Regions from separate parts of the Metabacillus sediminis genome, predicted to be linked through region 2. Evidence: predicted binding sites of a transcription regulator. Region 2 holds the regulator's gene; each other region holds the start of a gene.
The links. Region 2 encodes Rex, which represses fermentation and respiration genes when NADH is low (regulators of the CRP and FNR family bind a similar motif). Its sites were predicted from a motif close to TTGTGAAATATTTCACAA; they were not measured.
Positions count from the first base shown of each region.

Region 1 (10,271 bases), 1.1 Mb from region 2:
TTTTCGGATTGGCCGGAGGAAATTAAACACCTGCCAAGACTCGGTCCCGATTTGTCGATACGGATGGATGATCTCGAAAAATGCGAGCCCGACTTAGTGCTCGCTTCCCTCAGTGTCCCGGGCATGGAGAAAAATATTGAAGAACTCGAACGGAGAAATCTTCCGTATATGGTATTTGACCCGCAATCCTTTGAAGATTTAAACGAGGATCTGATGAGATTAGGGGAAAGAACTGGCTGCCTTGATAAGGCACAGGAAAAAACGAAGGTGCTCCGCTCGATTGTAAAGCAATTTGAAATTAAGTCACTGGAGCTTTCCTCTAAACCCTCCGTCTATTTTGAGTGGTGGCCAAAGCCGATTTTCACTCCTGGAGGAACAAACTGGCTGACTGAGATGAGCCGTCTTGCGGGCGGAGAAAACATTTTCAGTCAAACAGAAATCCCCAGCATTCAAACGGACTGGGAGGATATTTTAACAAAGGACCCCGATTATTTCTTCCTGGTCTGGGTCGGAGTGAAAGAATCAAAAATGAAAATTGAGCATGTTCAAAAAAGGACTCGGTCATCCGAATTATCAGCTCTGCGCAACGGCAGAGTAATTATGCTGCAGGAAGCGCTTTTTTGCAGGCCATCTCCAAGACTGTATGAAGGACTGGCCAACCTTGCTGCTATCCTGCATCCAGACCATTTTAAGGACCAAATCTCCCTTATTCGGAATTCTTCAATCTATTCAGGAAGGAAAATTCTTTGAAATTAAATGCAAATTATAGCCAAATGGTAAAGGCAGCTGGAGAAGATCCCAGCTGCCTTTTTCGCCTTAATATCCAGTTTTCGGTTTAGTGTATTGCTGTCTGAATGCTTGCAGGGATTCACTTTCATTCAGCTTTGCCAGTTCCTTTTCCGTAAAGCTGCCGTCCCCTTTTTTAACAACATAAACCTCAAGTTCTTTTTTGCCCCAATTTTTATAAACATCAGCGACTGTATTAAAATACAAGTCCAGCCTGTCACCTTTAATGGCTGCACCTTTATCCGCCACAACGCCATATCCATAATCAGGGATAAAAAGCACCGTCCCAATCGGAAATACAGTTAAATCTGCAGCGATCGTAGAAAACAAATCCCGCTTCACCTTAACACCGGAATAAGTAATTCCATATTCAGGATGCCCGGGATTTTTACCTGTCGACTCAAATCCCGCCGTATAGCCGGTAGCAAGAACCTTATGCTTCGGATACTTCTCCCAATCAAAAGCCGTCTCCAAGGAATCATTCTTACTCACCGCTGAATTTGAAGAAGTTAGTGCCGCCAAATGGTGATCTGATGGCAAAAACTTCATAGCAAGTCCAAAGAAACGCAGAGATCCGTCTTTTTCATTTTGATATGTATACTTATTATATAAGTCTTGGGTCAGTTCTCTCGCTTTAACGCCTGAGACACCCTCAAACGTTGCAGCCAATGCTCCTGCAAAAAGCATGGCCATAACAAAACGCCTCGACCATATTCCAAGCTTTCTCATTCTCTTACTCTCACTCCCCTCACTAGACTATTTGTTCCCGTCCGGAAACAAAAATATTCTTAATGAGGGAAATTGAAAAATTTGTAACAAAAGGATATGTTACTGAATCGATTTCCACACCTTAATGGCTGAATGATTGCGAGTCAGAACAAATAAAAAAACCTCCGAACAATCGGAAGCCTCAGAACATTTGATATCCTCTTTTTCTTAACGTCTGGATAACCAGTCCAGAACAAATTGCACCTGCAAGACCGCTTATTAAAATGGTGACATCTACTCCCTGAAGAGAAACTACTTTATGAAGCAGGGCGGGAAAAGACTCTCCCGGTGCTGTGAAATAAGAGGCTGCAGCTGTATCATCAATAATTAAAATGCATACAACCGGATAAATAATGGCCATGATCCAAGACATTCTAAGCAGCATGTTCAATAAAAAGCCGATTCCAAAGAACAATACAAAGAACAATACGATTGAAATGATAAATACCGGCAATATCATACCTAAAACACCTCCAATACACCAATTTCAGTGTACTGAAAGCGCATTAGATACGTCAATATGAATTTCCCTGAATTTTCTATATTTCAAGACTTTTTTCCAGTTCCATTGCAAAAATCGCAGGTTTCTGTACCGCCTAGCAGCAACTGAAAATATCCCTTACCTGAGCAATATGGACACTCTCTCTTTTCAGCCTTCAATGCAGCCATCTCTAATCTCCCCTTTACGATCTATTGTTAATTAAGATAGCAGGTATCTTGTCAACAATAAAGTCAGATAAGATGACAAAAGAGCTAATGAAAGCGAATACATCAAGTCCGCACTCCTGTTTTCTTTAATTTTCTTATTTTTTTGAAAATTATAAAAATAAATTATATGCGGAGTACTGGAATTGCTCTCCAGGATCCAGCTGGTCAAATAACTCCAGTTTAGGATGAATATCTTTTTCTGCCAGAGCTGTAATCAGCAAAGACGCATCCGGATCCGTTTTCAGCTGCTCGTAAGGAATAAATGCTGCCTCAAAGAGCTCATCTTCCTGGATGCGGATCACATTGCTTGCTGCCCGCAGTTTAAAGATTATCATGTTGTCACTGACCTGTCCTTTAATAACGCCGGATCTTACCCCAACAATTCCATCGATGACCGCCTTAACCCCTGTTTCCTCATAAATCTCTCTGATTACAGCCTGATCAATCGTTTCATTTCCATCCACAAATCCTGCCGGCAAGGACCACTTCCCCATCAAACCGCCGTATTTCTTTTTTACAACAAGCCACCTGTTCGATTCATCAGTAACGATACCTGCGGCAGCCAGCCAAACATTTCCCCGTTTACTTGTCATGATGCCACTCCTCTTTCTGTCATTCCATCATATGGTATATGCCTTTTATTATGTACCCAAAAATAATAAAAGGCAAAAGCTATAAGCTTTTGCCTTTCCTTACTTATTAAAAGAACTTGAATTTTCCTTTTTTCATGACCATACCAGGTCCGCCCACCATGTATAGCGCACGGTTGTCGATCATCTTCTTCATGAACGATGCTTTCGTTCCAACAAGCTTCTTGCCGAAAACGGTTCCTACTGCATCATCTTCACCAAGGGAAGCAACTGTACCTTTAATGTCAGCTTTAAAGCCTTCCATTTCTCCCTGGCCTTTAATTAATACGGATAGGTTTTTCGCACAAGTTTCACCCTGCTGCATCGCAATTTGTGCAGTTGGAGGATATGGACGATTGATTTCTTCATTGATAATCAATGAGCAATCTCCAATGATGAATACATCTTTGTGGCCAGGTGCAAGAAGATCAGGAGTAACTTTAACGCGTCCGCGCATGTTCTCGAATCCAGCTTCTTCTACAACGCTGTTTCCGCGAACTCCTGCAGCCCATACAACTGTACCAGCTTTGATTTCTTCCATATGATCATCTTTAGCAACGACGATTCCATCTTCCGTACATTCTTTAATAGCTGTACCGATTTTGAATTCTACACCTTTGCGCTCAAGATGATTAACTGCATACTCAACAAGTTCCGGATCAAATCCCGGAAGAGCCGTCGGAGCAGCCTCCACACAGATGATGCGGACTTTCTTAGGATCAATATCATATTCGCGGCAAAGCTTTGGAACACGGTTGGAAAGTTCTCCAAGGAACTCGATACCTGTGAATCCTGCTCCCCCAACAACAATTGTTAAACGGTCATCCTGTTTTACTTCTTCAGTCTGATACGTTGCGAACTGAAGTTCAATATGCTCACGCAATTGGCGGGCAGCATTAATGTTTGTAATTCCAAAAGCATATTCCTTCAAACCTTGAATTCCGAAAGTTTCCGGCTGAGAACCTAGAGAAACAACCAGATAGTCGTAATCAAGCTCGCCTTTTTCAAGAACAATTTTCTTCTCTTCCGGTTTGATCGCAGTTACTGTATCCTGCACGAAGTTCACACGGCTGCTGATTACTTCTTTGATTTGGTAACGGCATTTATCGTGATGAAGCGTACCTGCTGAAGCTTCATGCAGCCATGTTGTTTCATAATGGTAATCGTTTTTGTTAACAAGCGTAATATCCGCATCATTAACACCTACTAATTTTGAAAGACGGTTAACCGTAATTAAACCACCATAACCTGCACCTAAAACCACTACTTTTGGTTTATTCAAGACAAATCACATCACCTTTACTAAATTTGTGGGAATAAGAGAACTGAAAATAATACCTTCGTATATTTTCCGCTTCTTTTCACCATTTTATTTTGATTTTCGCCAAAAACTTTGTGAAATACTTCACTATATAGTACACAAAAAAATAATCCACCATTTAAAGAATGGTTCACAAAAAATTAACAATTATGCCTATTACCAATATTAATCCTTTGTGAAATGTTTTTCAAGTTCTATTTAACCCAAATCATCAGTTGCGAAAATTCCGAAAATAAGGTAGGATACTTACTTAAATTGCATTCTATTCGCCATTCGATTATGAAAGAAAAGGCTGCAATCTCTAGATCAGGAAAAACTTACCGATCTTTTTTGGAAGATGAGCTTCCTAAAAAAATATGGTATGATATAAGTAAGAATAGTTATCAATTAGGGGGTTGCATTGTGAAAGAAGATACAAAGGTTTACGACATTACCATCATTGGCGGAGGACCCGTCGGCTTGTTCACAGCATTTTATGGAGGAATGAGACAAGCAAGCGTTAAAATCATCGAAAGTCTTCCTCAGCTTGGCGGACAGCTTTCTGCCCTTTATCCTGAAAAATACATATATGATGTAGCTGGTTTTCCAAAAGTCCGTGCGCAGGAGCTTATCAACAATTTAAAAGAGCAAATGGCTATGTTCAACCCTTCCGTTGCCTTGGATCAGGCAGTGGAAGAAGTAGAAAAACAAGCGGACGGCGTCTTTAAGCTGACCACCAACTCTGAAATCCACTATACAAAAACCATCATCATCACCGCTGGAAACGGAGCATTCCAGCCGCGCCGCCTTGAACTTGAAAATGCTCCGCAATACGAAGGCAAAAACATGCACTACTTCATCGATGATCTTAACTCCTTTGCCGGCAAACGCGTCATGATCTGCGGCGGCGGAGATTCAGCTCTTGACTGGGCCCTTATGCTTGAACCAATCGCGGAAAAAGTCACACTTGTCCACCGCCGCGACAAATTCCGTGCCCACGAGCACAGCGTAGAACAGCTGATGAACTCCAAGGTCGAAGTCATGACTCCATTTATTCCTGAGGAAATTATCGGTGAAGACCGCATTGAACAAGTCGTCCTTCAGGAAGTAAAAGGCGAGCGCAAAGAAGTCATTGAGATTGATGACCTCATTGTCAACTTCGGATTCGTTTCCTCGCTTGGTCCAATTAAAAACTGGGATCTGAACATCGAAAAGAATAATATTCTTGTGAACTCAAAAATGGAAACAAACATCGAAGGCATCTACGCAGCAGGAGATATTTGTACGTACGAAGGAAAAGTGAAGCTCATCGCCAGCGGTTTTGGTGAAGCACCAACTGCTGTCAACAACGCAAAAGCATACATTGATCCAAAAGCGCGCGTTCAGCCGCTTCATAGTACTAGTTTGTTTGAGAAATAATAAGAAGAAAGGGGCCGGTCATCTGACCGGCCTCTTCCTTTTATCCCATTTTTGTATTCATATTTGGCATCGGTGGTTTTGAGTGGTTTGCCTGGCATTCATTAATTTTGGCGGTTTGAATGGCATTCTTGCCTGGCATTCATTAATTTTGGCCGCTTGCCTGGCATTCTTGCCTGGCATCCATGAATTTCGGCCGTTTGCCTGGCATTCATGAGTTTCGGCGGTTTGCCTGGCATTCTTGCCTGGCATCCATGAGTTTTGACGGTTTGCCTGGCATTCTTGCCTGGCATTCATGAGTTTTGACGGTTTGCCTGGCATTCTTGCCTGGCATTCATGAGTTTTGACGGTTTGCCTGGCATTGCATAATAATTGGCGGTTTCCAAGTTTCCAAGTAATTTAAAAGATTTAATAGCTTGAAACTAATTTCCGTCCTAAATCCTTCTATATAATTTTACGAATTTTTTACATATTATTAACAGGTGTTTACGGCATGTTGTAGAATACTTCTTTAAAATAATGAAAGGCGGGAGTCTATGCCAAAGCCACGAAATTGGAGTCTTAAACCTGGATCCATTTATCACATTGTATCAAGGGGAATACGAAAAACTGCTTTATTTGAAGATTACCGCGATAAGGACCACTATTTGAAAATTCTCCAGGAAGTCCAGCATAAGTACCCCTTCAAGCTCCATTCCTTCTGTTTAATGAAAAATCATATTCATCTACTGATTGAAGTTATTCAATACCAGCCAAATGTAATTATGCAGCAGTTAAACTTTCGTTACGCCCGATATTTCAACGGGAGGCATCATTATAGAGGCCATCTATTCGAAGGCAGATTCTACGCTGACCCCATTACGACCATCTCCAAATTCCTCAACACAACCCGCTACATCCATTTAAACCCCTACAAAGCCATGGCCGTCCAGCAGGCGGAAAACTACAAATGGAGCAGTTACCCTTATTTGGTCAAGAGCCTTGAATGCGCGATTCTCAATAAAGACAAAACTCTAAGTCACTTTCCCCATCCTTCAGAAGAAAACTATAAGAATTTCGTTGAAGAATTAAAATGGAGTGAGAAAGAGGAAGGACACGAAAAAAAGGCCCTGAATTAGGACCTTCTTACCTCAGCACTCTTCCGGAGTACCCTTATTTGTTGCTGTCACAAACGATGACCCGCAGCCGCATGAGGCGATGGCGTTCGGGTTATCAATCGTAAATCCGCCGCCCATCATGGATTGCTTGAAGTCAATGATGGTGCCTTTTAGTGCGGGTGCGCTATCTTTATCAATCAGGACGGGGATGCCGAAGAATTCGAGTTCGACGTCGCCTTCTTGTTTTTCGTGGTCAAATCCCATTCCGTAGGAGAGTCCGCTGCAGCCGCCGCCTTTGATTCCAACGCGGAGGAAGGCATTTTCTTCTTCGTGTTCTTTCATCATGTCTTTTATTTGAAAGGATGCTGCTTCTGTAATTGTAATTATTTCAGCCATGTGATCACTCCTTTTTATAAATGGCTATAGGTTAAGTATACATGGTGAGGTGGTCAGACTCAAATTCTTGAGCTAGCGGATATGGTACGTTCCTTCAGCGATGACTTCTGCGGGGCCGGTCATTAGGACGTTTCCTTGTTCGGTCCAGTTAATAATCAAATCTCCGCCTGCCAGGTGGACGGTGATGTCTTCACCTCTTGGGGATTTTCCATTCAGTACAGATGCGACAGCAGCGGCGCATGCTCCAGTTCCGCATGCCTGGGTGATGCCGGATCCTCTTTCCCATACCCGGAAGTTCAGTTCATTTTGGTTCACGACTTCGATAAATTCGACGTTGATTCCGTTATGGAATCTCGGATCTTTTTCAACGGATGGGCCGAGTGTTGTCAGTGGTGCTGTTTGGATATCATCTATATAAAAAATAATATGTGGATTTCCCATTGATAGTGCGGTAATTTCATAAGCTTCTCCCTGGAAGATCATGTTTTCGGCTATCGCGGTTTCTTCAGGGGCTCCATCCATTGGAACGTCTTTTTTCTGAAGTCTTGGTTTTCCCATATCCACGGTTACTGCTTGGACCTGATCGCCGCTGAGATGAATTTTAGCTTCTACTAAGCCTGAGAGTGTTTCAATTTTAAAGACAGTTTCAGCTGCAAGCTTGTGTTCATAGGCGTATTTTGCGACGCATCTTAATCCGTTTCCGCAGTTTAGGGCCTCTGAGCCATCATTATTAAATACACGCATTTTGACTGGAGCCTGTTCGGATGGGCAGATGAGGATCATTCCATCTGATCCTATTCCTGTGTATGGATTGGCGACTTCTCTTGCAAGCCGGGGAAGGTCTGATTCATTCAGGATTTCTTCAAACATGTTGACATAGATATAATTGTTGCCGAGGCCATGCATTTTTGTAAATTGAAAGGTCTCCATTTTCTGTCCTCCAAAAAAATGATTTCTATAAGTATAAAGTTTGCGGAGGCGGTCTACAATAGGAATATCCCCCGTTTGAATAGAACGATAAGAACTCCTTGCGACTTTAGTAAGGAGTTTTTATTTTTTCTGTTTAGCTGGATTATACATGATTCAGGTTTTCGCTGTCTTTTTATGGTATAATAGAACTACTTTATTGAATTCGAAAGGAGAATAAGAATGGGAAATGCTCATTTGTATGACAAAAATACTACTTGTGTTCTATGCGATTTTTCCTTCAAAACTAAAAAACTCCGTTCTTCATTCATCCGTATTGAGTTCAACGATTCGGATTTTTACTCTAAATACAAATCAGAAAGCTGCAACCCGCTTCTATACTATGTATCGGTGTGCCCGAATTGCGGATTTTCATTTTCTGATGAGTTTTCTCCTCAATTATCCGTTCCAGCCAAAAAGCATCTAACTGAGCATGTATGGAATCACTGGGCAAAGCATGATTATTGCCAGGAAAGGTCCATGCAGGGTGCCCTTTCAGCTTATAAGCTTGCGATTTACTGCGCTGATCTTAAGCATGAAAAACATTCGGTGAAAGCCGGTTTGCTTCACCGTCTCGCCTGGATGTACCGTTCGGAGGGCACTGAGGATCAGGAAATGCGTTTTTTGGAGCTTGCTCTTAAGGAGTACATTCAATCTTATATGATGGAAGATTATGCAGGCACGAAAATGACGGAAATGAGAGTGCTCTATTTAATCGGCGAGCTGAGCAGAAGAATCGGGAAGGAAACTCAAGCGGTAAGGTACTTTTCCCGTATAATCGAAAACCAGAGCCAGACGCTTGAAAAAGGTTTGGTAGAAATGGCTAAGGACAGGTGGCAGGAAATGAGAGAGGCCAGAGCTCTTGTCCAATAGTTTATAGAAAAGGATGGCCTCGGGAGGCCATCCTTTTTATATTAGAACATCGGATTCTCTTCCAGATGCTGATAGATATTTTCAACGAGCTGGTCGGGGGTTTCGCCAGTTACGGCTTCACCGTTTACAAGGGCATACATGGATTCGAAGCATTTGCCGCAATATCCAAGACAGCCGTATTCCACGATATCTAAGTTTGGATCCTTTTCGAGCGTTTCAAGTGCCCGCTGTGATCCGTTTGCCAGATTGCTTATGCAAAATTCAATTATCGGCTTCATGCTATCACCTCTCTAATTCTTTCTTATCCTACCCTGTTTCGATAAAAATCGTCAATGTTTATTGGATAGAGGCTTCCAAAAGCTCTGTCCACTTTGATACAATTAACTTAACACATTTACGTAATAAGGTTGTACTATTCAGCACTTTTACATAGTAAGTGGATATTTTGCCGGGGTATATTGTGATTTTGCAGCAAATTCGATATACTATTTAGTGGCATTTTGAAAAGGTTTTCTTTAATTTTATCAGTTTAGAATACTATTTTTTTATTAATTCCCATGGGGAGAAGGGGAAATCCGCATATGAAAAATCTAGTAATTCTTGGCGGCGGGTATGGGGGAATGAGAATTCTTCAAAGACTGCTTCCAAATAACCTTCCAAATGATGTTCAAATCACCCTGGTTGATAAAAATCCCTATCACTGCCTGAAAACGGAATACTACGCGCTGGCAGCCGGAACTATTTCTGATCACCACATCCGGGTGGATTTTCCAGAGCATGAAAACCTGACTCATAAATACGGGGAAGTTGCTTCCATTGACCGAAAAGAAAAAGAGATTGTGTTCACGAATGGAGAAACGCTAGGCTATGATGATCTTGTAGTGGGTCTTGGCTGTGAGGATAAGTACCATGCTGTACCAGGAGCACAGGAATATTCATACAGCATTCAAACGATTGATCAGTCACGCAAGACGTATCGGAAGGTTAATGACCTGCCTGCAGGTGCAATCGTTTCCATAGTAGGCGCAGGTTTGAGCGGTGTTGAATTGGCAAGTGAACTGCGCGAGAGCCGTAAAGATTTAAAGATTAAATTATTTGATCGCGGAGCAACAATCCTCTCTATGTTCCCAGAAAGACTCAGCCGCTATGTACAGGGCTGGTTTGAAGATCATGGAGTTGAAATTATTAATGGCGCAAATATTACGAAGGTCGAGCCGAATGTTGTTTACAATCATAATGAACCTGTTCAAAGTGATGTCATTGTGTGGACAGCCGGAATTCAGCCTAGTAAAATTGTTCGCGAGATGGATGTTGAAAAGGATACACAAGGCC
Region 1 is NZ_CP147407.1:3,306,009-3,316,279, forward strand. It holds gene WCV65_RS17265 (cobalamin-binding protein) at 1-750, shown strand, start outside; gene WCV65_RS17270 (3D domain-containing protein) at 817-1,515, opposite strand; gene WCV65_RS17275 (YuiB family protein) at 1,697-2,014, opposite strand; gene WCV65_RS17280 (YuiA family protein) at 2,101-2,223, opposite strand; gene WCV65_RS17285 (NUDIX hydrolase) at 2,373-2,855, opposite strand; gene WCV65_RS17290 (NAD(P)/FAD-dependent oxidoreductase) at 2,962-4,173, opposite strand; gene yumC (ferredoxin--NADP reductase 2) at 4,615-5,610, shown strand; gene WCV65_RS17300 (hypothetical protein) at 5,668-5,928, opposite strand; gene WCV65_RS17305 (transposase) at 6,144-6,725, shown strand; gene WCV65_RS17310 (iron-sulfur cluster assembly accessory protein) at 6,738-7,100, opposite strand; gene dapF (diaminopimelate epimerase) at 7,173-8,030, opposite strand; gene WCV65_RS17320 (DUF2225 domain-containing protein) at 8,250-8,939, shown strand; gene WCV65_RS17325 (YuzB family protein) at 8,981-9,217, opposite strand; gene WCV65_RS17330 (NAD(P)/FAD-dependent oxidoreductase) at 9,521-10,271, shown strand, end outside.
Region 1: yumC (ferredoxin--NADP reductase 2) is a predicted target of Rex. The motif match lies at 4,386-4,403, and genes of this name have one in related genera.

Region 2 (10,271 bases):
AACTTTTTGCTAATTTCAAGTGAAAACTATTTAATTTTTGTTCGACGAAATTCAACATTTGAAAACGCACCCACACAGACTCCGTATAAGAGAAAAGGCGGAGGATGTGGTACAATTATTTGTGGTCATGTAAAATGTATCATTTCCCGCACACAGGAATAGGCTAAAAGCATGTGCGGTCTTAAAAGGAGCTTATTTGTGAAGAGACATTATTGGTATATTCTGCTTACATATGTCATCATGCTGTTCTCCGGATTAGTAGGTTACCGGCTTCTTCTTTTATTGGGAGTGGACCGGGGACAGGTCATCGGATACTGGAACATCATCAGCTTTGCCGTTGGGCTTACCGTTGTTTTGCTTCTATTGAGGAAGGACCGCGGAGATTTTGATTTAAGAGGAACCCCCGCTTCGCCATCAACAGCTGCAGGATGGGCAATCGGCGGTATTTTTCTTGCGTTTTTAGCACAAATTATAGCTGCTAATATTGAGATTCAGCTATTCGGCATTAAACCCGGATCGGAAAATACACAGCGGATTATGGACATCGTCAAGGTGACCCCGCTCATGATCTTTGTTGTTTCGATTGCAGGACCAATTCTTGAGGAAATTGTTTTCCGCAAAATCATTTTCGGAACGATTTATAAACGGACCAATTTCGTCCTGGCCGCACTTATCAGCTCGGTGATCTTTGCGGTCGTCCATCAGGACCCTTCCCATATACTTCTTTACTCGGCTATGGGATTTACGTTCGCTTTTCTTTATGTTAAAACGAAGCGCATCATCGTTCCGATTATCGCTCATTTGTCGATGAATACATTAGTGATTGTGATTCAGTATGTGTACAGGGACGACATTGAACGATTGATGAAAGACGCTGAACAATTGCAAAGCATTATTGGAGGAAACTTTTTATGAGAGCACGTCCTGGCGCACTTGCCATCTTTTACTTAGCAATGGGAGCACTATTCACATACTTGGCCATTAACAGCGCCGCAGAAGGCCTCTGGACCTTCCCGACCATCATTATGATGCTGATTGCAACCTTTGATTTTGCCGTTGCGCTCCGGATGCTGCGATTCGGCCGAAAGCTTAAAAGGAATACAGAGAAAAAATAACCTGTCCGCCGGACAGGTTATTTTTATTGGGAAAGCTGCTCCTTCGCCTCTTCCTCCATCTGAATCTTTAATGACTGGCGGTAGGCCCGCTGTGAAACGATGATGCTGATTTCGTAAAGGATAATCAGCGGCAGGAGCACAATCACCTGGGATAGGAGCTCCGGCGGGGTAATGAGTCCGGCTACGACGAGCAAAAAGAAATACGCAAACTTCCGAATTTTTCTCAAAAACATAGGCGTGACTATTCCGAGCCTTGTCAGGAACATAATGACCACCGGGAGCTGGAAAAGCAGCCCGAAAGGCAGGGTCAGCTCAAAAAGGAATTGAAAATATTCGTTAATTCCGATTACCTGGCTGATCCCTAAATCATCAGAAAAATTCGTCATGAATCTTACGACAAACGGAAAAAGAACGAAATAAGAGAATGAAATGCCCCCCAAAAACAACAGAACGCTTAATGGAATATAGCTTAATGTAGCTGTCCGTTCTTTTTCATACAGTCCAGGGCTGATAAAGGACCACAGCTGGAACAGGATCAGCGGAGAGATTAAGATTAATGCGATAATCACCGCAAACTTCATATAAAGGAAGAGCGGATCTGACATTCTGAATGCATTCAGCGTCAGATTCTTCGCTTCGTCTGTTTGCTGCAGAAACAAAATGATCGGCTTCGCAAGAAAGAAGCCTGCAATCAGGGCAAGAATAAAAAAGATGGCAATGACTAAAATTCGTTTCCTAAGTTCCTCAATATGCTCATAAACCGACATTTCCCGTTCATTCATGGAACCATCCATCCTTTTACACAGATGTCTCGCTCGGATAATGCTTAAGGAAATACACAAGAGATTGCAGTTCTACGGCCAAATCAATATGGTGAATCCGAATATGATCCGGTACGTTCAGTCTCGCAGGGGTAAAGTTCAATATGCCCTTGACGCCAATCGCAATCAGACGGTCGGTAATGGATTGTGCTGCAGGGGCAGGAACCGTCAGGATGGCAACCGGTGCTCCATCCGGCAGATGTTCCTCCAGCTTGTCCAGATGAAGAATGGGAACCTCCCCTACCGTTGTCCCGATTTTATCCTCCGCCACATCAAACGCAGCGAAAATTTCCGTATTGTTGTTTTTGGAGAAGTTATAGTGTAAAAATGCAGTTCCCAGATTCCCGACGCCAATCAGAATGACTTTTGTTAATTCGTCCTGATCCAGTGTCTTCCGAAAAAAGGACAGCAGGTAATTTACATTGTATCCGTAGCCTTTTTTGCCAAGAGCGCCGAAATAGGAAAAATCTCTGCGGATCGTAGCAGAATCGACTTTGACCGCGTCACTTAATTCGGCCGAAGAAACTCTCTGCTTTCCTGAAGAATGAAGGTTTTTCAAGAAGCGATAGTATAAAGGCAGCCTCTTAGCGGTCGCCTGCGGTATTTTGGATTGATCAATGTTCATTCTCGTTCCCTCACATTCCTTGATGCAAATCTAGTGGCTTATTCCCCACTTTTTCTATAGGATCTTCCATTATCATCATTTAGTTAGCGCTTCCAATTTTATCTCCTCCGCCAATTGGAAGTGGATAAAAATGGACATTCAAAGCGTCTTACCCAAACTATACACTATTTTATCTTGATTGTCTGTTTACGGATTGCAACAATTTCCGGTGAAACAGACAGCATGGTTGCCGGCAAACCGCAGTTAAGCTACACTGAAACTAGTATACATGAGGTGAAAAGAATGATTCTACTACAAGTTCAGCAGCTCACAAAATCTTTTGGAGCTGAGCCTATATTATCGAATATTAAGCTGGAAATTCAAACACGGGACCGGATTGCCCTCGTCGGCCGAAACGGTGCCGGAAAATCCACGCTTCTTAAAATTATTTCAGGTCAATTATCGTATGATTCCGGCGAGATAATCAAGCCAAAGGATTTGACCATTGGCTATTTGGCGCAAAACACGGGGCTTGAATCGTCCCGTTCCATTTGGGATGAAATGCTGACGGTGTTCAGTGAATTTCAGCAGATGGAGAAAAAAATGCGCGGCATGGAATCCGATATGGCCGAGATCAATCCGGGCAGCCCGCAGTTTGAACAGGTCATGAAGGAATACGATCATTTGCAGACTTCCTTTAAAGAACGCGGCGGCTATCAGTATGAAGCAGACATCCGCTCTATTCTGCATGGCCTTGGATTCGGGGATTTTGATTCCTCAACTTCGATTGCCAAGCTCAGCGGAGGCCAGAAAACCCGGCTTGCCCTGGGAAAGCTTCTATTAACAAGTCCGGCCCTTCTGATTCTGGATGAGCCGACAAACCACTTGGACATTGCGACTCTTTCCTGGCTGGAGCAGTACCTTCAGGGCTATAAAGGCGCCGTTCTGATCGTATCGCATGACCGGTATTTCCTCGACAAAGTGGTGAACCAGGTTTATGAGATCTCCAGGCTTCAATCCGCGAAATTTATCGGAAACTACAGCAAGTACCTGGAGCAAAAAGCAGAGAACTATGAGCGTGATATGAAGGCCTATGAGAAACAGCAGGATGAGGCCGCCAAGCTCAGGGATTTCGTTCAAAAGAACCTTGCCAGAGCATCCACAACAAAACGGGCCCAAAGCAGACGGAAGCAGCTTGAAAAAATGGACATGCTGGACCGTCCGCTTGGGGATGAAAAATCAGCCGTTTTCCGGTTTGATATTGAAAAGCAGAGCGGAAACGATGTCCTGAAGGTGGACAGCCTTTCTGTTTCCTATGATGGAAAAATCCCGACCATCTCCAACATTTCGTTTTCCGCAGACCGGGGAGACAGCCTGGCACTCGTAGGACCGAATGGAATCGGAAAATCTACGCTCCTAAAAACAATTGTTGGAAAGCTTCAGGCAATTGAAGGCGATATCCGCTACGGTTCCAGTTTGAAGATTGGCTATTATGATCAGGAGCAGGCAGAGCTCACCTCGAACAAGCGGGTGTTAAATGAGCTTTGGGATGAATATCCCCTTAAGCCTGAAAAGGAGATCCGGACGGTACTCGGTAATTTTCTTTTCTCAGGGGATGATGTTCTGAAGCCTGTCTCTGCCTTAAGCGGAGGAGAAAAAGCGAGACTTGCCCTTGCGAAGCTGATGCTCGAAAAAGCGAACCTGCTGATCCTCGATGAGCCGACGAACCATCTGGACTTGGACAGCAAGGAAGTTTTGGAGAATGCCCTGGTAGATTATCCAGGAACCATTCTGTTCGTCTCGCATGACCGTTACTTCATCAACCGGATTGCAACGAAGGTGTGCGAGCTTTCAAAGAATAGTCTCGAGCTGTTCCTCGGGGATTACGATTACTATCTTGAAAAGAAACAGGAGCAAGAGGAGCTGGCTGCGATAAAACTGCAGGAGGAAGCTGGCTCTGTAAAGGTTCAGGACTCAAAAGAAACGAAGCTGAGCTATCAGCAGGAGAAAGAACTTAAGAAAATGGAGCGGCAAAAACAGCGGCGGATTGAAGAAATTGAAGCTGAAATCTTTACCCTTGAAGAGAAAATCGAGGAAAACGAGCACTTGCTAGCTGATCCGGCGAACTTTCACGATCATGAAAAGCTGCAGGACATCAGCCGTGAAAATGAAGAGCACCGTTTATCTGTGTCTAGACTGATGGATGAATGGGAAGAGCTTCAAGCATGAAGGACTGTCTAAAAGCCTTGCCAAGTGCAATAATAGGAAAACCCGGAAACGCTGCTATCGTTTCCGGGTTTTTGTTTTCTATTAAGGATTATGAATTGTTCTTTACCCATAAATGGTTAGTGATTGGAGCGAAAGGGTTGAGATTTCACAGGCGCAAAGCGATTGGAAGGCTCTCTGCCCTTCCCGCGGAAATTGGCAAAAAATCAAGCCAATCTCAGATGACTGAGGCAGCATGAATACCTGCTTTCTGGCTGCTCTTTTTTATCCACAGGCTTCGTCTGTGGATTAGCGCGGTTTCAGCTTTTTTATCCACAATATCCACAAACAGCTCTAAATTTATCCACGGTTTCCACACCTCTTTAGCTTATGGTATATATAGATTTTATTGCTATTAAAGCTTATGTGGATAAGTGTGTGGATAACTTTTAGGATAAAAAAAGATCCTGCCTGGTTATTAACAGGTTCAGGATCTTGGTCCACAATCAGCATTGTCCAGTTCAAGGCCGGGGTTTGCATTCATACTCATGCTCCCTCTTCTGCCTTTTTGGAAAAGCATGTGACCTGCAGCGCCAATCATGGCTGCATTGTCTGTACATAAATACAGCGGAGGAATGACAAGCTCCGTATCAGGCATCTCCTTAAAGCGCGCTGTCAGCGCTGTTCGCAGTCCCTTATTGGCTGCAACACCGCCTGCAAGGAGAACTTGATGAACTTTGTACTCATTTGCCGCCCGATAAGTTTTTTCAACCAGTACTTCTACAACACTTTGCTGAAAGCTTGCTGCCAGGTCCTTTGCTTCAATAACCTCACCTTTTTGCTTCGCATTGTGGAGCGTGTTAATAACTGCCGATTTAAGTCCGCTAAAGCTAAAATGGTAGGACCCCTCTTCAAGCCACGCTCGCGGAAGATTAAGAACCGGCTCACCTTCGTGGGCCAGACGGTCAATATGCGGACCGCCGGGATATGGCATATTCAACGTTCTTGCTACTTTGTCGTATGCTTCACCTGCTGCATCATCCAAAGTTTCACCAATGACTTCAAAAGAGCCATGCTCTTCCATGTATACAAGCTCCGTGTGTCCGCCCGATACAACAAGTGACAGAAGCGGAAACTTCAGCTCGGTAATAAGCTGGTTCGCATAGATGTGGCCTGCAATATGGTGAACCCCAATCAAAGGAATCCCGTGTGCAAAGGCAAGCGCTTTGGCAGCGTTGACTCCAATCAATAGGGCACCCACAAGACCAGGTCCCTCCGTCACCGCTATAGCGCTCAAATCCTTGTAGGTTAGCTCTGCCTGCTGCATCGCTTCCTCAAGCACCAATGTAATCTGTTCTACATGATGTCTCGATGCAATTTCTGGGACGACGCCTCCAAAACGCTTATGAGATTCAATTTGCGAAGCCACTACATTGGAGACAATTTCGTTTCCATTCTTTATTACAGCCGCCGCTGTCTCATCACAGCTTGTTTCAATCGCTAAAATGTATACATTTTTAAACTCCATTTAACATCACCCACATAACTAAAGCATCCTCTAAATTATCGGTATAATACTGTTTTCTGATTCCTCCAAGCTGAAACCCCAGTTTTTTATAAAGTGACTGGGCGGGGTAGTTCGAAACGCGAACCTCCAGGGAAAGCTGTTTCGCTCCGCGTTTCTTCGCTTCCTTCATCGCTTTTCTGAGAAGAAGCTCACCATAGCCGTTCCCTCTGTATTCGGGAAGAATGGCAATATTGGTAATCTGCGCTTCATCTACAATGAGCCAGATTCCGCAGTATCCGATGACTCTCTGCTCGTTTTCAGCAACTAAATAAGTGGCAAAAAGATTATGGGCCACTTCATTATAAAAGGACTCTTTATTCCAGGGCGATTTGAAGGATTTCGTCTCTATTTCATAAACAGATTCGATATCTTCCACTTTCATGCCCCTGATCTTTAACTCACTTTTCCCCACGTTCTCCACCAACTTATTTTTGCTCTTCAAGCCATTTAGACTCTGCTTCTGCCAGCCTCGTATAGTTCGGCACTGCCGTGTGCACAGAGGACTGGTCCTTCTGAAGACCGATCCTTGCAAGCTCTGAAGGCCTAGGGCTGTTTTGAACCGAATCGGCCCTTGCAGCCAGACTGCCCAGACTACTCTCAATCTCATCCCAGTGTATTTCAACATCGTGTCCAATAAATAAGACACGTTTCTTTTTCTCTTTTAATTCTTTAAGCCAGTCCGCAAGAAGAATGTTCTGATCCTCAGCATGGCGAAGAATGGCTCCGTTCTTCTCTGAATATAGTCCGGTATACACTCTCCCTCTCCTCGCATCAAAGATCGGACAGATCAATCCTTGGAAATACCGGCCGTTTGCAGCAAGGCTTTCAAGACTCGAAACCGTATAGAGAGGAATGGAAAGAGACCATGCAAGTGTTTTCGCAATCGTCATTCCAATTCTAACTCCTGTATAGGAACCGGGGCCTGACGCAGCAATGATGGCACCAAGTTCAGCCGGAATCGTTCCGCAATCCTTCAGCAGCTGCTCAATGGCAGGCATCGCCCGAACCGAGTGATTCTTTTTTACATGAGTGATCAGCTCGCCTGTCACCACTCCATCTGAAAGTAAGGCTATTCCAAGCGTGTCGTTGGATGTATCAATCGCTAATGCTTTCGTCATTTTCAAAAAGCTCCTTGCATATATCAATGTATTTTTGCCCATGAGGAGTAAAACGGATGCTTCTCTCCTCATCTCCCGTGCGGAACAGACCAATCTCAAGCCGTTCGACAGGAAGCTGATCCTGTATCAGATGAGCCCATTCAATCACTGTGACACCGCTGCCTTCGAAATATTCCTCGAATCCAAGCGCTTCACTTTCTTCATCCAGTCTGTAAACATCCATATGGTATAAAGAAAGGCGTCCCCCATGATATTCTTTCATGATGGTAAAAGTAGGGCTGTTTACAATCTTCTTAATGCCCAGTCCCTTTGCCAATCCTTTCGTGAACGTAGTTTTTCCGGCGCCCAAATCTCCCTCAAGCGTCAAAACATCCCCTCCTTGCAGAAGCAGGGCCAGTTTTTCTGATAGAGCCTGAGTGAAAAGTGCGGAAGAAGAAGCCGTTTCAAAAGCTTTCATGATGATCACCTGTCATTCTATATAGTGAAGCCTTTCGTTCTTGTATCATTATAAACAGTTTAGCGCACTCCATTCGTTTATCCAAGTCCGCCGCACCAAAAAATAAGCATAAAAAAAACGAAACATCACGTTTCGTTGTCTTATACATGTAATGGCGGTCCGGACGGGACTCGAACCCGCGACCTCCTGCGTGACAGGCAGGCATTCTAACCAACTGAACTACCGGACCATTTTGGTTGCGGGGACAGGATTTGAACCTGCGACCTTCGGGTTATGAGCCCGACGAGCTACCAGACTGCTCCACCCCGCGATAATAGAAAGTATTAAGTTTAGTATGCTTATGGACAGTAGACTGTCCTCGCCTCAGGAAGCAAAACCAAGCAGCAGCTCGGCGAGTACAACTCGAAGCTTTTTCACGGAAGCATTGCTCGTTGCTCCACCCCGCGACAATAAAAAGTACTTCATTAAGGTTATCTCAAGGACAGACATGCTGTCCCTGGAATAACTCTCATACCTGGCAACGTCCTACTCTCACAGGGGGAAACCCCCAACTACCATCGGCGCTAAAGAGCTTAACTTCCGTGTTCGGTATGGGAACGGGTGTGACCTCTCTGCCATAATTACCAGATATGTGGTTGAAAGATTGCTCTTTCAAAACTAGATAACGATTGCTGCACGAGTGAAGCAGCCTTACTTGAATAAAGGTTAAGTCCTCGACCGATTAGTATTCGTCAGCTGCACGTGTCACCACGCTTCCACCTCGAACCTATCAACCTGATCATCTTTCAGGGGTCTTACTCTTGCGATGGGAAATCTCATCTTGAGGGGGGCTTCATGCTTAGATGCTTTCAGCACTTATCCCGTCCGCACATAGCTACCCAGCGATGCCTTTGGCAAGACAACTGGTACACCAGCGGTGCGTCCATCCCGGTCCTCTCGTACTAAGGACAGCTCCTCTCAAATTTCCTGCGCCCGCGACGGATAGGGACCGAACTGTCTCACGACGTTCTGAACCCAGCTCGCGTACCGCTTTAATGGGCGAACAGCCCAACCCTTGGGACCGACTACAGCCCCAGGATGCGATGAGCCGACATCGAGGTGCCAAACCTCCCCGTCGATGTGGACTCTTGGGGGAGATAAGCCTGTTATCCCCGGGGTAGCTTTTATCCGTTGAGCGATGGCCCTTCCATGCGGAACCACCGGATCACTAAGCCCGACTTTCGTCCCTGCTCGACTTGTAGGTCTCGCAGTCAAGCTCCCTTGTGCCTTTACACTCTGCGAATGATTTCCAACCATTCTGAGGGAACCTTTGGGCGCCTCCGTTACATTTTAGGAGGCGACCGCCCCAGTCAAACTGCCCGCCTGACACTGTCTCCCGGCCCGATCAGGGCCGCGGGTTAGAAGTTCAACACAGCCAGGGTAGTATCCCACCAATGCCTCCACCGAAGCTGGCGCTCCGGTTTCCAAGGCTCCTACCTATCCTGTACAAGCTGTGCCAAAATTCAATATCAGGCTGCAGTAAAGCTCCACGGGGTCTTTCCGTCCTGTCGCGGGTAACCTGCATCTTCACAGGTACTATAATTTCACCGAGTCTCTCGTTGAGACAGTGCCCAGATCGTTACGCCTTTCGTGCGGGTCGGAACTTACCCGACAAGGAATTTCGCTACCTTAGGACCGTTATAGTTACGGCCGCCGTTTACTGGGGCTTCAATTCAAAGCTTCGCTTGCGCTAACCTCTCCTCTTAACCTTCCAGCACCGGGCAGGCGTCAGCCCCTATACTTCGCCTTGCGGCTTCGCAGAGACCTGTGTTTTTGCTAAACAGTCGCCTGGGCCTATTCACTGCGGCTCTTCAAGGCTATTCACCCTAAAGAGCACCCCTTCTCCCGAAGTTACGGGGTCATTTTGCCGAGTTCCTTAACGAGAGTTCTCTCGATCACCTTAGGATTCTCTCCTCGCCTACCTGTGTCGGTTTGCGGTACGGGCACCATTTTCCTCGCTAGAAGCTTTTCTAGGCAGTGTGGAATCAGGAACTTCGGTACTTCATTTCCCTCGCCATCACAGCTCAGCCTTAACCAAGGGACGGATTTGCCTATCCCTTGAGCCTACCTGCTTGGACGCGCATATCCAACAGCGCGCTTACCCTATCCTCCTGCGTCCCTCCATTGCTCAAACGGAAAAGAGGTGGTACAGGAATCTCAACCTGTTGTCCATCGCCTACGCCTTTCGGCCTCGGCTTAGGTCCCGACTAACCCTGAGCGGACGAGCCTTCCTCAGGAAACCTTAGGCATTCGGTGGAGGGGATTCTCACCCCTCTTTCGCTACTCATACCGGCATTCTCACTTCTAAGCGCTCCACCAGTCCTTCCGGTCTGGCTTCTCAGCCC
Region 2 is NZ_CP147407.1:285,360-295,630, reverse strand. It holds gene WCV65_RS01735 (CPBP family intramembrane glutamic endopeptidase) at 199-915, shown strand; gene WCV65_RS01730 (YdiK family protein) at 912-1,115, shown strand; gene tatC (twin-arginine translocase subunit TatC) at 1,139-1,897, opposite strand; gene WCV65_RS01720 (redox-sensing transcriptional repressor Rex) at 1,914-2,561, opposite strand; gene WCV65_RS01715 (ABC-F family ATP-binding cassette domain-containing protein) at 2,844-4,769, shown strand; gene WCV65_RS01710 (hypothetical protein) at 4,766-5,005, shown strand; gene tsaD (tRNA (adenosine(37)-N6)-threonylcarbamoyltransferase complex transferase subunit TsaD) at 5,233-6,273, opposite strand; gene rimI (ribosomal protein S18-alanine N-acetyltransferase) at 6,263-6,724, opposite strand; gene tsaB (tRNA (adenosine(37)-N6)-threonylcarbamoyltransferase complex dimerization subunit type 1 TsaB) at 6,738-7,430, opposite strand; gene tsaE (tRNA (adenosine(37)-N6)-threonylcarbamoyltransferase complex ATPase subunit type 1 TsaE) at 7,408-7,887, opposite strand; tRNA gene WCV65_RS01685 (tRNA-Asp) at 8,040-8,116, opposite strand; tRNA gene WCV65_RS01680 (tRNA-Met) at 8,121-8,197, opposite strand; rRNA gene rrf (5S ribosomal RNA) at 8,400-8,515, opposite strand; rRNA gene WCV65_RS01670 (23S ribosomal RNA) at 8,589-10,271, opposite strand, start outside.

Region 3 (10,271 bases), 710 kb from region 2:
GGATCACCTTGGCTGGCTGGGACGGAATTTCGGTGCATCTTCCATCCGATTCAAACTTCCACCCATGATAGGCACACATGAGCTTGCCATCCTTCACGCAGCCCAATGATAAATCGGCTCCCCTATGCGGACAGAAGGCATAAAGGGCATTTGCTTCTCCCTTATCATCACGATACAGCACGATTTCCCGGCCAGTCACTTTTTTCCGTATGGGATCCTTCTTTAATTCTGATGAAAAGGCGACCGCATACCAGGCTGAAGGGAATACGCGGTTTATGTTTTCTTCCATTTTTCCATCCTCCCATAAATAAAAATCCCTTTGCTTTCATAATACCCGGTCTATTACCCTGTGAAAAATTATAGTCGGTTTATGTATGTGCTAACCTACAAGAATTAGAACTCCCCAGAAAAGACACCTTTACCAAAAGACCCAGTTTATTGAAAGTACAGACAGGTAATACAAAACTATTAAGTTATATGAAGTAAGGGGGTTTTCTTTGTGGAAAAAAGACAGGCACTTAACGCATTGTCAGGGGTCCTTTTTGGACTTGGCTTAGTTGCATTTTTCGATGAAACCGTTTTTCATCAATTGCTGTACTGGCACCATTTTTACGATAAATCGACCACGGATATTGGACTCGTTTCAGATGGCATTTTCCACTCCTTCAGCTGGTTCGCAACCATTGCATCTCTTTTCATGTTTGCAGATCTTCGCAGGAAAAATGTGTTCTATGGTAAGAGATGGATTGGAGGAATATTGACAGGAGCAGGAGCTTTTCAGCTGTATGACGGGACGGTTCAGCATAAGCTGATGGGCCTTCACCAAATCCGGTATGGCGTCAATATCCTTCCATATGATCTTGTCTGGAACATAACAGCCGCAGCGATGCTTGCAGCGGGTATTATGTTACTGATTAAAACAAGGCATGGGGTGAAAGCTGATGCATAGCCATCATGAATCAGCTTCCGTCTTCAATTGGGCACAGCTGATCCTCGCTCTGCCCTTTTTGATGGCCTGGTTCTTGTATCTGTTAGCCGCTTTTACATCTAAAAAAAAATGGCCGCTCTATCGAATCGTGCTTTGGACATTCGGAATTTCTTTATCATTAATCTCTGTAATCGGCCCTTTGGCAGAAAGGTCTCATACAGATTTTAATGCTCACATGCTCAGCCATCTTTTTCTTGGAATGCTGGCTCCTTTGCTGCTCTCACTTTCCGCTCCGTTAACACTTGCCTTTCGGTCACTGAGCGTTCAGATAGGCCGCAAGCTTTCAAAGCTTCTAAAAAGCAAGCCGCTCAAGATTGCTGTTCATCCTTTAGCAGCATCTATATTAAACATTGGCGGATTATGGGTCCTTTATACGACAGGCTTATACGGTTTAATGCATGAGCATAAGTGGATTTATGTTCTTGTGCATGTACATATCTTTCTTGCAGGCTATCTATTTACCATCGCCTTCCTATACATAGACCCTGTCTCAAAACGGTACAGCTTTAAATTCAGAGCCGCCGTTTTAATCCTTGCATTCGCAGGGCATGGAATCCTGTCCAAGTTCATCTATGCAAATCCGCCGGCGGGTGTACCGGTTAAACAAGCCGAAACAGCGGGAATGCTGATGTATTATGGAGGGGACGTAATTGATATTCTTATCATTGTTGTTTTTTGCTATCAATGGTATCATGCCTCTCGTCAAGGAACCTCCTTATCCCAAGCCAATCCTTCATAAAGTTGTAAAAAGGTGGAATAGATAATATCTTTCCCGGAAAAAAACGTGTAAAATAAGCTAAACAGCCAAGAAGAATTTTTGCCTTTTACCGAAGCAAGTAAAGGAGGCGCTTGTATGAAAGAACGCAGTAAAAAAGAGATCTGGTCCTGGTTAGGAAGCATACTGGCGGCAGTCGTCGTTGCCCTTATCTGCCGGCACTTTATTTTCACCCCGGTCATGGTAGAGGGAAAATCGATGATGCCGACCTTTGAAAGCAATAATCAGATCATCGTATCCAAAATCAGCAAAATTGAACGTTTTGATATGATTGTCTTTCACTCGCCAATTTCAAAAGACAATTACATCAAAAGAGTCATTGGACTTCCCGGTGACAGAATCCAAATTAAAAATGATGTTCTCACTATTAACGGTAAAATATATAATGAACCCTACCTTAAGGAAAATAAAAGCGTTCTTGTCCCCCGCGAAAATCTGACTGAAAACCTAAGCATCCAGGTGCCGGCCGGCTCTCTTTATGTCATGGGAGACAACCGCCGCGACAGCATGGACAGCCGGGTATTCGGCAGTATTTCTCAAAAAGCGGTTGTCGGAGAAGCAAAGTTCCGGTTCTCTCCATTTGAGAAGATGGGTGTTCCGAAATAAGGTGATGAACCGAAGTTATAAGTATTTTATGAAAGACGCTAATCAGTTCTTTTTCGGAGTAAAAAAAATAATAAGCCACCTAATTCACATTTAAATTAGGTGGCTTATTTTTGTCACCCCGAGGGAGTGTTTTTTATTAAGTAATTTGAACAATTATGGGTTAGTCTGATTGGAGCGGAAGGTGCGCGACTCCTGCGGGAGCAGCGGGACAAAGTGAGACCCCACAGGCGCTTGCGCCGCGGAGGCTCACCGCCCGCCTCGCTGCAGCTTGAGCATCCTGCAGCGGAAATCAGCCAAAACCAATCCAATTTAAAAATGGAAAAGGTGTTTTGAAAACTGGCTTTCAAAACATTTACTCTTTCGAATGCTATGAAGCTTAATCAAAATAATCCTTTAAAGTATTCCTTAGCACCTCTGCACTGTGCCTGAATTTCTGTTTTTCCTCCTCATTCAAATCAAGTTCAATCACTTCTCTGATACCGCCGCGGTTAATCACGGCAGGAACACCTATATAAATTTGATCTTCCCCGTATACCCCTTCGAGAAGGGCAGAAACGGTCAAGACACTGTTTTCATTATGAAGAATCGCCTTCGTTATCCGCACCAGACCCATTGCGATGCCATAGTAAGTAGACCCTTTTCTCTTAATAATTTCGTATGCGGCGTCTCTTACACGTACAAAAATTTCATCTAAATCTTCCTTTTTATAAGCCGCATCCCGCTCAATTCTCTTTAGCACCGGCACTCCGCCAGCGTCTGCTGTGCTGTATACCGGGAGTTCGCTGTCTCCATGCTCTCCGATGATATAGGCGTGAACATTATGTGGAGCGATTTCGAAGTACTCTCCAAGCTCAAAGCGAAACCGGGCAGTATCCAAAATCGTTCCGGAACCAATTACCCGCTCCTTCGGCAGACCGCTGAATTTCCACGTTGCATACGTTAAGATATCCACGGGATTCGTTGCCACTAGAAAAATTCCGTCAAAACCGGATGCCATAGCTTCATCTGTGATACTTCTAAACACCTTTAAATTTTTCTCTACCAAATCAAGGCGTGTTTCTCCCGGCTTCTGATTCGCCCCTGCACAAATGACAACCAGATCTGCGTCTCTGCAATCCGCATAGCTGCCAAGTTTCACTTGTGTCGGATACGGTGCAAATACCTTTCCATGATTTAGATCCATGACATCGCCCATTGCTTTTTCTTCATTCATATCAATCATAATCAGTTCATCTGCAATCCCTTGATTCATAAGTGCAAAAGCATAGCTTGATCCTACAGATCCCGTTCCAATCAATACAACCCGGTTTGCTGTTTCGCCTGCCATATCGCCTCACCCTTTCAGAGAACAGAATTTTTTGTGAAGTGTTTCACATTTTTATTTTATATCGATTGTGAGAATTTGCCAATAGGGTAATGTAAAGGTTTATTGTCTGTTTTGTTACTGATTCAGCTGACATGATTCTCTGAGCATACTTATTTGCAAAGTCCATACAATTGTATGATAAGTTGAATGAAGGAAATGAGAAAAGGATGATCATCCATGAGAAAAAACGCCAAATTGCTGTTGATTTGCTGCATCATCATTTTCTTCCTTTTAGTTGGTTATTTTCTCACCCTGCAGAAAAATCCACTCGACGGAGTTCATCAATACAAAATCTATTACGGTGAACCAGCGAAGGAGACAGTGAAGAAATTATCCCGCTACCCTCTCGTAATTATTGAACCAACGTATTATTCCAGGAAACAAATTGAACAAATCCAGCAAACCGGGACTCTTGTTTACGGATATATTAATTCCATGGAAGCGGATCGATGGAACAAAAAACTATTCAAGCAATTTGAGAAACAGGATTTCTATCAAAGAGATGGAGAGCGGGTTTACCTTGAAAAATGGGATGCCTACTTAATGAATATGACATCCCCCCATTACCGTGAAACACTTCTAAAAGAAATTCATCAGCAAATCGAGAATAAGCAACTGGACGGAGTCTTTTTAGATACAGTAGGAGACATTGACGATTTCTTCTCAAACGAACCAAAAGAAATGAAGCAGCAGCAGGAGAGTCTCATCCTTCTGCTTAAAGTACTGGAAAGAAGGCAGCTGTCTGTCATTCAAAATTGGGGGATGGAAACCGCGCAAAAAACGGCCCCATTTATTGACGGGTTTATGTGGGAGGATTTTCAGCACTCTTATATAATGAATGATGACTGGTCGAAAGAATGGCTGAAAAAGACCAGCCGCTTATCTGATGAGTATGGGATTAAGATCTTCACCGTTTCTGAAAAAGAAAAGGAAAAAAGTGAACAGCTTGCTGAAAAGCAGGGATTTATTCATTATTTTGCTCCTAAGGATTATGAGGAGTGGTAAAGGGGATGCGCGGCATCTCCCTATTTTTTATTCATCAAGGCCGAATTGCGGCGTCCCGGCACGTTTAGCCGGAATTACGCTATACCATAGAAGCCGCTCCCCAGAACAGTCACCAGTCCTTGACCACAATATATGTCGCCTTGATCGGGCCATGCACTCCAACAACCAGGTTCATTTCTATATCCGCTGAGTTGCTGGGTCCCGAGATGAAGTTCACACAGGAAGCGACCTCTTCGCCTGCCTCTATTTGCTTGTGAATATCCTGGGCTGCCTGAGTAATCCGCGGTACAAGCGTACTCTTCGGAATGATGGCAATATAAGTGGCCGGCAGCAAAGATACAGACCTCCCTTTCCCGCTTCCGCTGAAAAGGACGACGGTCCCTGATTCGGCGAGGGTTTGGTCGCTGAAGGTGATACCGACGTTTGCCGCTTCCGCTTTCCTGATGTTTTCATCCCCGAGTTTTGGATCCCAGATATGAGTATGCACACCTTCATTTGGCCAGTCTTCATTAATAAGCGCCGACAGGCCAAATTCCTTAAATCTGGGGTCCTCCCACGTAATAACTGGTCCCCCTCCATATTCCAGGACAGTATCTTTGAGGGTTTCATAAAGGCCAAGGGAGTTAGTTTCCCTGTAAGTTGTATGAATTCTAATGCACTGCTCCTTAAAAACCTCAAGCAATTCATCCTGATTCAATCCTTTAAGGATGCCATCCTGCGGGCGGTGATTCCACTCAGGCCGAAGCACCCCTTGGGACCGCCTTGGCCGGCCCAGATTTTGGGCTATGTTATTTAAAAAGGATTCTTTATTTTTAATGGTACCTGCCATCTTAGTCATCCTCCTTTTTCAGGCGGCTTTTCATCCAGTCGCGCAGACGTTCTTTTTTAGGTGCAGGGAATTCCCTGATTTCTGTCCATGCTTTCAGAGGACCGGGTCCTTTAGAAATTTTCCCTCCTGCTGTGAAAGGAGCCATTGCAGACGGGGCAGCTTTTCCTCCCAATCCGTAAAGTGCCGAGGAGGCAGCACCGAGTCCAAATGCCTTCATCGCCATTTTCTCAGAAATCGGCGCTTTTCCTTCCCTTTCTACAATGACCTGCCGATGCTTATGCAAAAGCTCATGCAGCGGAATTTTCACCGGGCATGCATCGGTGCAGGCGGCACACAATGTAGATGCATAAGGCAATTCTTTGTATTCGTCATAGCCCCCAAGCAATGGAGTGAGAACTGCACCAATCGGACCTGAATAAATCGATCCGTATGAATGTCCGCCGACATGACGGTACACAGGGCACACATTGATGCACGCTGCACAGCGGATACACTGAAGAACCGATTGAAACTCAGTTCCCAGAATTTTGGACCGTCCGTTATCCACAATGACGAGATGAAACTCCTCCGGTCCATCTGCATCCCCTTCCTGTTTAGGTCCAGTCAGCGCAGTGACGTAGCTGGTCAGCTTTTGACCGACCGCGCTCCTTGTCAGCAGGCTGACCAGCACTTCAAACTCCTCAAAGGTCGGGACAATCCGCTCCATCCCCATGACCGTTATTTGCGTTTTCGGAAGAGTTGCAGCGAGCCTTGCATTCCCCTCATTCGTCACGAGGCTGACTGATCCGGATTCGGCAATGGCAAAGTTGCAGCCGGTAATACCAAGGTCTGCCGCTAAAAATTCCTTCCTTAGCATTTCGCGTGCATGAAGGGTAAGCTCCTCCGGTTTTTCTGTTTTCGTGTAGCCGAGCTTTTCTCTGAAAACGTCACGAATTTGCTCCTTATTTTTATGTAAAGCCGGCGCTACAATGTGAGAAGGAGGGTCATGGTCATCCACCTGCAGAATATACTCGCCAAGATCCGTTTCAATCACCTCACAGCCAATCCCTTCAAGGTATGCGTTCATATTGATTTCTTCGGTGACCATGGATTTTGACTTCACAATCTTCTTCGCCTTCTTTTCTTTCGCAACCGAAGCAATGTACTCATTGGCTTCCTCCGCTGTTTCAGCAAAAAAAACATGACCGCCGCGTTTCACTACATTTTCACTCAGCATCTCCAAATAAAAATCCAGGTTTTCAAGCGTATGCTGACGGATCTCTTCTCCGTGCGAACGCCATTCCTCCCAGCTGCCCAGCTCTTCCGCTGCTTCATTTTTCCGTCCCTGCAGTCTTTCCTGAGCACCCGATACAGCAAGCCGCATAAAAGAATCCTCAATCCCTTTGTTCACGCGCTCCTGAAAGCTCTCTGTTCCAATCCTCATTGGCATGGCCGTTCTCTCCCTTCATCGATGATTTAAAACTTCCGCAATATGCAGAACCTTCACTGGTCTTCCTTTCCGGTCAATTCTCCCCCCGATATTCATCAGGCACCCGCAGTCAGCGCCAATCAAATAGCCGGCTTCCGTGCTTTCAATGCACTCTACCTTCTCATCCACCATTTGTTCGGAAATTGCCCCCATTTTAACGGAAAATGTCCCGCCGAATCCGCAGCAGTTATGTGCATTCGGGAGAGGCACAAGCTCAAGCCCCCGCACGTTTTTTAATAGTTTAAAAGGGGCATCTGTTACATTGAGCAGCCTCATCATATGACAGGATGTATGGTAGGCAGCCTTCCCGTCAAATCGTGCCCCCACATCTTCCACCTTTAATACGTTCACGATAAAATCGGTCAGCTCAAAAGTCTTTTTTACAAGCGCTTTCGATTTTTCCGACCATTTTGGATCTTTTTCGAAAAGGTTAGGATATTCCTTAAACATCGCGACACAGGAACCGGATGGGGACACCACATATTCTGATCCTTCGAAAGCACGGATCATATTCTTCATCGCTTCCTTCGCCTCTTTTACATACCCGCTGTTATAAGCGGGCTGTCCGCAGCATACCTGTTTCTCTGGAAAATCAACGTCACACCCGAGCCGTTCGAGCAGTTCAACCGCTGCCTTCCCAGCTTCAGTTTGAAATAAATCTGCCAGGCAGGTAGCAAACAATGAAACTCTCATGTTTCAATACCCCTTCCGAAAATGAGTCAGCAGGTCATCTGATGACTTCACGTAATTTCCCCTATTATAGATCAAGTCTTGCGGTTCCTCAAGGGGGAAATCAGACAACTATTGGTAACTGATTTTGCAGATAAGGCTGCAAAGGAGCCTTATCTTTAACTGCAAATTCCGGGAAGACTTATAATTTGCTGCTAAACTCGTCTGCTCCTTGCGGTTAAAGGAAATTGTTTTTACCCATCCATCCTGCCCCCAAAAAAAAGAAAGCAGACTGTCGTCTGCTTCCCTACTTTTTCAAATATTTCATCAAAACCTCTTCCACCTTCACTAAATGGTTCATCATTAACTCCTGTGCCAGGCCTTCATCTTTATTCGAAATGGCTTCAAAAATTTTCACATGCTCCTGGTACAACCGCTTTGATGTCGTCTGTTTCGAGTAAAGCCAAATTCTTCGCGTTTCCCGCATTGTATTGAGCATCATTTCAGAAACATTGTTCATCAGACCCATCAGCATCGGATTGTGCGAGGCTCCGGCAATTCCCATATGAAAATTAAAATCGGACTTTTCGCCAAGCTCTTCGTTTCCGATCGTGTCTTTCATCTCAAGAAGAATTTCTTTTAGCTTGCTCAAATCTTCATCAGTACGGTTTCTTGCGGCCGATGCAGCAATCCCGGCTTCCAGTATTTTTCGAACTTCAAGGAGATGGGCTATCGCCTCCCGATCCATCAGAACGGCAGAAAGGAGGGAGCCTCCAATGGAGTTCGGATCGAACTTCTTAACATATGTACCCTCACCCTGCCTCATTTCGATCATTCCCATTGCTCTAAGTGCGCTTAGTGCTTCGCGGATCGCCGACCTTCCTACATTGAAATCTTCAGAGAGCTGCTGAACGGAATTCAGCTTTTCTCCTGGCTTGATAGCCCCTTCTTTTATCGATTCAAGAATCGCTTCAGCGACCTCTTCGTATATTTTTTTTGGTTTGATCTGTTTGTAATTCACTTTGCCCTTCACCTCTGCTGGCTTTCATCTGTATCAAGTATACTCTGCATACAGCATTTGATAAAGCACCGAAAGAAAATTCAGAAAACAGTTGATTAAACGATTGTTGACCATTTATACTCTTAGCAGAGAACCAGTCATCAGATGACCTTATCACCTTCATGTACTTAACTGGTTAAATCTACAAAAAAAGGCAAGGAAAAACTCTTATTTTTTATAGGTACACACATAGAATGGCATCTGGGCATTCATTATACTTTACTTTTAATAAGAGTTTTTCTGATGCAACGGAATGTAATCGTTTACAAAAAAAGACCCGTGAACTAAGGAGGAAAAACCATGAATTGGACGCAAGACTTTACCCCTATGGGAGATAATCTCGCACTCTCAGCCATTATTGCGCTGATCCCGGCATTATACTTTTTCTGGGCGCTTGCCATTAGAAGAATGAAAGGGCATTGGGCTGGAATTACCACGCTGCTTGTGGCATTTGCGGTTGCCATATTCGCATATAAAATGCCGGTTCAAACAGTCGCAATGTCGGCCACCCAGGGCGCCGTATACGGGATCCTCCCCATTGGCTGGATCATCATCACATCGGTTTTCCTGTATAAACTGACTGTTAAAACAGGACAGTTTGATATTATCCGAAACTCGGTGCTTTCCATTACTGAGGATCGGAGATTGCAAGCGTTATTGATTGCTTTCTCATTCGGTGCATTCCTTGAAGGAGCTGCAGGATTTGGAGCACCGGTTGCAATATCCGCTGCCCTTTTAGCCGGACTGGGCTTCAATCCCCTTTATGCAGCCGGAATCTGCTTGATAGCGAATACAGCCCCTGTGGCTTTCGGAGCCATCGGGATTCCAATTATAGCGGTAGCAGGGCCAACTGGCGAATCAGCTATGGAAATCTCCAAAATGGTTGGACGGCAGCTTCCGTTTATTTCGGTGTTTATTCCTCTTTACCTTGTAATCGTGATGGCAGGATTTAAACGGGCCGCTGAAATTATGCCGGCCATCCTCGTCTCCGGGATTTCATTTGCACTAACTCAATATGTAAGCTCAAATTTCATCGGACCTGAGCTGCCTGATATTCTATCTGCTCTCGTTTCTCTTGTTGCGCTAACCGTGTTCCTGAAATTCTGGAAACCGAAAACGATTTATAAGTTCAAATCAGAAGGAGAAACTGCGGCCGCTTCGGAAGCATTGAAAATCGATGATCCGCCTGCAGGCTATACAAGGGGACAAGTATTAAAAGCATGGTCGCCGTTTTTGATCCTGACTCTTTTCATTTCACTATGGGGAATCCCTGCTGTGAAGCTCGCGCTGACAGGTCACTACGAAGGAGAAAACGCATTTTTGAAAGCGATTAATTCAATCGGCCACCTCCTGACCTTCAGTCCCGAGGTCCCGCTTCTTCACAACAAAATCATTGGGGGTTCGGGCGATCCGATTCCCGCCTTTTATAAGCTTGAAGTACTGGGTGCTGCAGGAACTGCGATTTTACTGGCAGCCATTGTGACGAAATTCGTTGTGAACATTTC
Region 3 is NZ_CP147407.1:995,003-1,005,273, reverse strand. It holds gene WCV65_RS05430 (aromatic ring-hydroxylating dioxygenase subunit alpha) at 1-289, opposite strand, end outside; gene WCV65_RS05425 (DUF2243 domain-containing protein) at 500-949, shown strand; gene WCV65_RS05420 (cytochrome c oxidase assembly protein) at 942-1,727, shown strand; gene lepB (signal peptidase I) at 1,842-2,369, shown strand; gene WCV65_RS05410 (L-lactate dehydrogenase) at 2,746-3,696, opposite strand; gene WCV65_RS05405 (endo alpha-1,4 polygalactosaminidase) at 3,913-4,740, shown strand; gene WCV65_RS05400 (lactate utilization protein C) at 4,850-5,578, opposite strand; gene WCV65_RS05395 (LutB/LldF family L-lactate oxidation iron-sulfur protein) at 5,571-6,998, opposite strand; gene WCV65_RS05390 ((Fe-S)-binding protein) at 7,014-7,730, opposite strand; gene WCV65_RS05385 (FadR/GntR family transcriptional regulator) at 8,014-8,727, opposite strand; gene WCV65_RS05380 (L-lactate permease) at 9,067-10,271, shown strand, end outside.
Region 3: WCV65_RS05410 (L-lactate dehydrogenase) is a predicted target of Rex. The motif match lies at 3,728-3,745, and genes of this name have one in related genera.